2 regions of the Micromonospora aridisoli genome follow, and region 2 is predicted to be linked to the other one. Evidence: riboswitches for the same ligand, from Rfam matches in the RefSeq annotation. Region 2 holds a riboswitch; the other holds the start of a gene.
What was found. A riboswitch is a leader RNA that binds a small molecule or an ion and turns the genes downstream of it on or off. The one in region 2 is predicted to bind cobalamin.
Positions count from the first base shown of each region.

Region 1: another riboswitch for cobalamin. It lies ahead of SM447_RS14285 (ribonucleoside-diphosphate reductase subunit alpha); the one in region 2 lies ahead of SM447_RS20580 ((2Fe-2S) ferredoxin domain-containing protein).

Region 1 covers NZ_JAXCFK010000005.1:502,633-506,037, reverse strand. Annotated here, with positions in the region: gene SM447_RS14295 (AAC(3) family N-acetyltransferase) at 1-106, opposite strand, end outside; gene SM447_RS14290 (MBL fold metallo-hydrolase) at 355-1,140, shown strand; cobalamin riboswitch at 1,289-1,492, shown strand; gene SM447_RS14285 (ribonucleoside-diphosphate reductase subunit alpha) at 1,637-3,405, shown strand, end outside.
Region 2 covers NZ_JAXCFK010000009.1:281,194-284,598, reverse strand. Annotated here, with positions in the region: gene SM447_RS20590 (precorrin-8X methylmutase) at 1-585, opposite strand, end outside; gene SM447_RS20585 (sulfite reductase subunit beta) at 618-1,496, opposite strand; cobalamin riboswitch at 1,544-1,725, shown strand; gene SM447_RS20580 ((2Fe-2S) ferredoxin domain-containing protein) at 1,849-2,502, shown strand; gene cobN (cobaltochelatase subunit CobN) at 2,499-3,405, shown strand, end outside.

The sequences.
Region 1 (3,405 bases), on a different contig from region 2:
CGAGTAGTGCCTGGACCACTGCGACCGGGCCGCCGCAGACCCAGCCGAGTGCCTTGAGGGAGGAGTGCACCAGCAGCACCGACCCGCGTCGCACCCCGAGCGACACCAGGTCGTCGGCGAGTGCGGCGCGCGTGCGCGGCAGATCAGTCTCGATCAGTAGACCCTACTGTCGCGGGCCGACGGTTGTCTGTGCCGGGTGAAAGGGCATCGCCCGGATCCGGGGCCGGACGGTAGGGCCAGCTCGCATCGGCACCCCTAGACTGGGTACCGCGATCGGGCCGGCCGCGCGGTCCCGGGACGAGCCGGCTCGGTCGACGGACCGATGCGTCGTCGGGCAGCCATGCGGGGTCGGGTATGAAGGACGTTCGAGTCACCCATGTCGGAGGCCCGACGGCGCTCATCGAGGTGTCCGGTTGGCGCATTCTCACCGACCCGACCTTCGACCCGCCGGGCCGCCGGTACTCGTTCGGATGGGGCACCAGCTCGCGTAAGAGGACCGGGCCGGCGCTGCGACCGGACGAGATCGGGCCGGTGGACGCGATCCTGCTCAGCCACGACCATCATGCCGACAACCTCGACGACCGGGGACGGGACCTGCTGGCCGAGGCTCCGGTCGTGGTCACCACGCGGTCCGGGGCCCGTCGTCTCGGCGGCCGGGTCCGGGGGCTGCGGGCCTGGGACGAGATGGTGCTTGAGGACGGGGACCGCCCGCACCTCAGGGTCACCGCGACGCCGTGCCGGCACGGTCCGGCGCTGAGCCGCCCCGTCGTCGGTGAGGTGATCGGATTCGCGCTGGAGTGGGCCGGTCAGGAGCACGGCGTCCTCTGGATCACCGGTGACACCGTGCTCTACCCCGGGGTGCGTGAGGTGTCGCGCCGGATGACCGTCGACACGGTGCTGCTGCACCTGGGCGCGGTGCGGTTCCCGATCACCGGCGGGCTGCACTACAGCCTCACCGCGGCCGACGCCGTGGAACTCTGCCGGCTGGTCCGGCCGCGCACCATCATCCCGGTGCACTACGAGGGCTGGTCGCATTTCTCCCAGGGTCGGCAGGCGGTCGAGCGTGCCTTCGCCGCAGCCCCGGACGGGCTCGGCGAGCGGCTGCGCTGGCTGCCGTTGCCGACAGCGCCGGCCGACTGATCCCCGGCCCCGGTCAGCCGGCGTCCTGCCGGCCGCCGATCGGTCAAGCACGGGACGGGACGGGTCGCGTACCCCCTCGGGTGTGACGATCGTTGCACGAACACGCCGGCACACCATCTGGTGTCTTGCGTTGGTGGGCGACCCATATATGGTGTCACCCGTAGCTGGTTCGGGCGCCCATCCGGGGCGGCCGAGGCAACAGGGAACCCGGTGCGAGTCCGGGACTGCCCCGCAGCGGTAAGTGGGAACGACCGCCGTCACACAGCACTGGGCCCCGGCCTGGGAAGCGACGGCCAGTAGGAGCGCGAGCACGCCCACGAGTCCGAAGACCTGCCAGCACGCCGCCCGCACTCGCGGGCGGCGGCCGTAGGCCGCGCGGGACGGCCGACGCCCTCGACGGACCGCGCCCTGCGCGCGGATCCCGTGGCGTCCTCCCGTGCGTTCGAGGCCCTTGAGCAGACGGCGCGAGGAGAGAGACGTGACGGTCGTGCGGGAGATGCCGACGTCCGACCCAGGTGTGTCGGAGCAGCGGCGGCACGTGATGCAGGTCCGCAAGCGCGACGGCGCCACGGAACCGGTGGACGTCAACAAGATCGTCCGGGCGGTGGAGCGGTGGGTGGACGACCTCGACGAGGTCGATCCACTGCGGGTGGCGACGAAGACCATCAGCGGCCTGTACGACGGTGCCACCACCGCCGAACTGGACAAACTGTCCATCCAGACGGCCGCCGAGCTGATCGGTGAGGAGCCGCAGTACTCGAAACTGGCGGCGCGGCTGCTGGCCGCCTACGTGGACAAGGAGGTCCGCGGGCAGCAGGTGGCGAGCTTCAGCCAGTCGATCCGGTACGCGCACGGCCTGGGGCTGATCGGGGACGCGACCGCGGCGTTCGTGGCCCGCAACGCGCGCAAGCTCGACGACGCGGTGGACCCGGACGGTGACCTGCGCTTCGAGTACTTCGGACTGCGCACGGTCGCGGACCGGTACCTGCTGCGGCATCCGCAGACCCGCCTGGTGGTGGAGACGCCGCAGTACTGGCTGCTGCGGGTCGCCTGCGGACTGTCGCGGACGCCGGGTGAGGCGATCGGGTTCTACCGGCTGATGTCCAGCCTGGCGTACCTGCCGAGTTCACCGACGCTGTTCAACTCGGGCACCCGGCACACCCAGATGTCGTCGTGCTTCCTGGTCGACTCGCCGCGCGACGAACTCGACTCGATCTACGAGCGTTACCACCAGGTGGCGAAGCTGTCGAAGTTCTCCGGTGGCATCGGCATCTCGTGGTCGAGGGTCCGGGGTCGTGGTGCGTTGATCCGAGGCACCAACGGCAGGTCCAACGGCATCGTGCCGTTCCTCAAGACGCTCGACGCCGGGGTGGCCGCGGTCAACCAGGGCGGCCGTCGCAAGGGCGCCGCCTGCGTGTACCTGGAGCCGTGGCACCCGGACATCGAGGAGTTCCTGGAACTGCGGGACAACACCGGCGAGGAGTCCCGGCGTACCCACAACCTGAACCTGGCCAACTGGATTCCCGACGAGTTCATGCGGCGGGTCGAGGCGGACGAGGACTGGTCGTTGATCGACCCGTCCGACGCGCCCGAGCTGCCGGACCTGTTCGGCGAGGCGTTCGACGAGGCGTACCGGGCGGCGGAGAAGAAGGCCGTCCGGACGGTCAAGGCCCGCGACCTGTACGGGCGGATGATGCGCACGCTCGCGCAGACCGGCAACGGGTGGATGACGTTCAAGGACGCGGCGAACCGGCTGTCTAACCAGACCGGCGCGCCCGGCAACACGATCCACCTGTCGAACCTGTGCACCGAGATCCTCGAGGTCAACAGCGACACCGAGACCGCGGTGTGCAACCTGGGGTCGGTCAACCTGGGCGCGCACGTCACCGCCGACGGCGTCGACTGGGACCGGCTGCGCGAGACGGTACGCACCGCGGTGGTGTTCCTCGACCGGGTCATCGACATCAACTACTACCCGGCCGAACAGACGGCGGTGTCGAACCCGCGCTGGCGTCCGGTCGGGCTCGGGCTGATGGGCCTGCAGGACGCGTTGTTCACGCTGCGGCTGCCGTTCGACTCGGCGCGGGCGCGGGAACTGTCCACCCGGGTGCAGGAGGAGATCTTCCTGACCGCGCTGGAGACCTCCGCCGGGCTCGCCGAACGTTTCGGCCCGCATCCCGCGTACGCCGAAACCCGCGCCGCGAAGGGCGAGCTGCACCCGGACCTGTGGGGCGCGGAGGTGTCGCAGCCGCAACGGTGGGCCGC
Region 2 (3,405 bases):
CGCCGAGCCGCCGCGGCGGCCGGTGACGACGAGGTACGGCACGTCGAGGTCCGGGTCGTCGCAGGCAAGGTCGATCAGCGCCTGCTTGGCCTCGGCGGCCCCGACGAAGCCGACCGGAGTGCCGATGACCGCAGCCGGCCGCGGTGCGCCGTCGTGCAGCATCTCCAGCAGGTGGAACAGCGCGGTCGGCGCGTTGCCGAACGCGACGACGGCGCCATCGAGGTGTTCAGCCCACAGCGAGACGGCGGCGGCCGAGCGCGTGGTCGACCAGGCGCGGGCGATGCCGGGGACGCGGGCGTCACGCAGCAGGCAGCGGACCTCGTTGTCGCGCGGCAACCTGGCCCGGGTCACGCCCGATGCGACCATCTGCGCATCGGTGAGGATCGGGGCGCCCGACTGCAGCGCCGAGCGGGCCGCGGCGACCAGCGCCGGGTGGATGACCAGGTCGCGAGCCAGGTCGGTCTGCCCGCACGCGTGAATCATCCGGACCGCGACTTTCTCCGCGTCGACCGGGATGCCCGACAGGTCGGCCTCGGCGCGGATGGTCGCGAACGAATCGACGTAGATCTGCGCGCCGTCGGTCACGTAGTCGTAGCGGCGTGTGGGCGGGGCGAGGGTCATGCGTTCTCCAGGTCGGGCACGATCAGGGTGCGCCACGGCGTGACGACGACGTGCGGGGTGCCCCAGGCGACGATCTCGTTTACCAGGCGCCGGTCCAGGCCGCTGCCGGGCACGGCGAGGTGCAGCGCGTGGCGCCCGTCGTCCTGGGTGATCATGCCAAGGGTCGGCGGGCCGGTGGCCACCCGGGTGCCGGGGAGGGCCGCGACGCGGTTGCCCAGCAGGGTTTCACCGCCTGCGGGCAGCTCGTCAACATGCCACGGGGACCCCGGCTGCGTTCCGGCGGCCTCGACGAAACGAGCGGCGAGCCTCGTCAGGGCCGGCGCGGCACGGTCGAGGGCCACCACTTCGCCCCAGTCCGAGCGGCCGGCACGGATCTGGGCATGGTCAGCGTCGACGGCGACCAGACCGAGGTCGAGGTCCCGGCCGGCCACATCACCGCGCCCGTCGTCGAGGACGAACAGGAACCGGCCGGGCAGTTCGACGAGACCGGCCTCGGCGCACACCAGTTCATCGAGCTGGCGTACGACCGGCCGCAGGTCGACCCGTCCACCGACCCGTCCGGTCAGCGGAGAGACCATGATGTTGCGCACCCGCTCGTGGGACGGCGACGGGATCAAATCCGTGGACATCACCGCATCGACGACCGGGTCGGGCAGAAACCCGCCGTCGTGGTCAAAGCCCCGCAGCTGGAGGTTGGCGCGGCTGGTCAGGCGTATCGCACCGTCGCCGTGCTGCTCGGCCACGTCCGTCAGGGCCACGAGCGCGCCGGTGGGAAGGATTCCCCCCGGCAACCGTACGCGGATCAGTGCGCCGTCCTCGGCGATCCACGGCCGCAGCAGGCCCGGACACAGGTCGCGTCGGGTGCGTGGAGTCATGGCGTCATGGTGCCAGGATCCGGCTGTTTCCTGCCTGACGGCCGGGCTGCTACGGTCCTCTCGCCAGTCGAACTCAGCGATGAGCCAGGGAACCCGGTGCGAATCCGGGACTGACGCGCAGCGGTGTGGGTGACGGGCGGAGCACGACGCCACTGGACCGACCGGTCTGGGAAGGCGCTCCGTCCGGACGATCCCGAGTCCGAAGACCTGCTGGCCCTCACGGCACTCGCCGTCTGGTCTGACCGGGCTTCGCGAAACAGCCCCCGACCTCGTAAGGGGAACACGTGCGGGTACCTCCGTCCGCCGTCGAGCGGTACAACCTCATGGACCTGGCGATGGGGCAGCGGCAGCCGTGAGCGTGCTCGTCCATGTCGCGACGCTGCTGCAGGACGCCGCCCGCACCGACCAGTTGCACCGGCGTGCGCAAGCCGCCGGCGCCCAGCTGGCGTTCCTGCAAGGCGGTGACCCGACGCTGACCCACCTGCTCGATCGGCTGCACGCCGACGGCGTCCGTGCCATCCGGTTGGAGCCGGTGAGCACGGAGGAGCGTGCGGATGCGCGATCCTGGATCGGTCGGGTTGCCGGCCACTGGCACCGACAGCAGGTCGACCCGCCGGTGATCGAATTCGTCGGTCGCACCATCACCGGCGGCGAGGCGTCCCTCTCGTCACCGGCGTGGGAGCGGCCGCCGCGGTACCGGCATCACCTGTTGGTCTGTCGCGGCCCGCGGTGCAGCGCCCGCGGCGCGGACGAGACGTACCGCGAGATCCTCCGCTGCCTCGTGGTGACGGGCCTCACCGACACCGACGTCCTGATGGCACAGACCGGTTGCCTGTTCCCGTGCAACCACGGGCCGGTGGCCGTGGTGCATCCCGACGGCACCTGGTACGGCCCGGTGCGCACCGACAGCGCCGAGCGGCTGGTCCGCGAGCACCTGGGCGCCGGCCGGCCCGTCGACGACCTGCGCATCCCGAGCATGCCTGCGCCCATCGAAGGAGAAGCATGACCCGTATCGCTCTGATGTCGACTTCGGACACCGACCTGCTCTCGGCACGTGCCAGCGGGGCGGGCTACTCCTGGTTGAACCCCGCCCGGGCCACCGACGAGCGCCGCGACGCGCTCGTCGCCGACGCGGATCTCGTCGTGCTGCGAGTCCTCGGGTCACCCGAGGACGTTCGCGACCTCACCGCGCTGGTCCACGCGTCCGGCCGTCCCTGCGTGGTGCTCGGCGGTGAACGCACGCCCAACGCCGCCCTGATGGAGCTGTCGACGGTTCCGATCGGGGTGTGCGCCGAAGCTCACCGTTACCTCGCCGAGGGCGGCCCGGAGAACCTGCGGCAGATGCACGCCTTTCTCTCCGACACCGTGCTGCTGACCGGCGAGGGCTTCGATCCCCCGGCGGTGCTGCCCGAGTGGGGGGTATCCCGCAAGGCCACCGGCGACCGGCCGCGCGTCGGCATCGTGTACTACCGGGCCCATGAGGTGAGCGGCAACCGCGGCTTCGCCCACGACCTGGCCGACGCGGTCGACGCCACCGGCAAGGCCACCGGCGTCCCGCTCTTCGTGTCGTCGCTGCGCGCGGCCCCCGACGACCTGTTCGACGAGCTCGCCACCCTCGACGCGATCGTCGTCACCGTGCTCGCGGCCGGGGGCTCCAGACCCGCCACGGCCGGCGCCGGCGGGGACGACGAGTCGTGGGACGTCGAGCGGCTCCGGGCACTGGACGTCCCCGTACTGCAGGCACTCGCGTTGACCTCGACGAAGGCCGAGTGGGAGGCCTCCGACGACGGCGTCACCCCGCTGGACTCGGCCACCCAGATCGCCATCCCCGAGTTCGACGGCCGGCTGATCACCGTACCGTTCTCGTTCAAGGAGGTCGATGACGACGGCCTGCCCCGCTACGAGACCG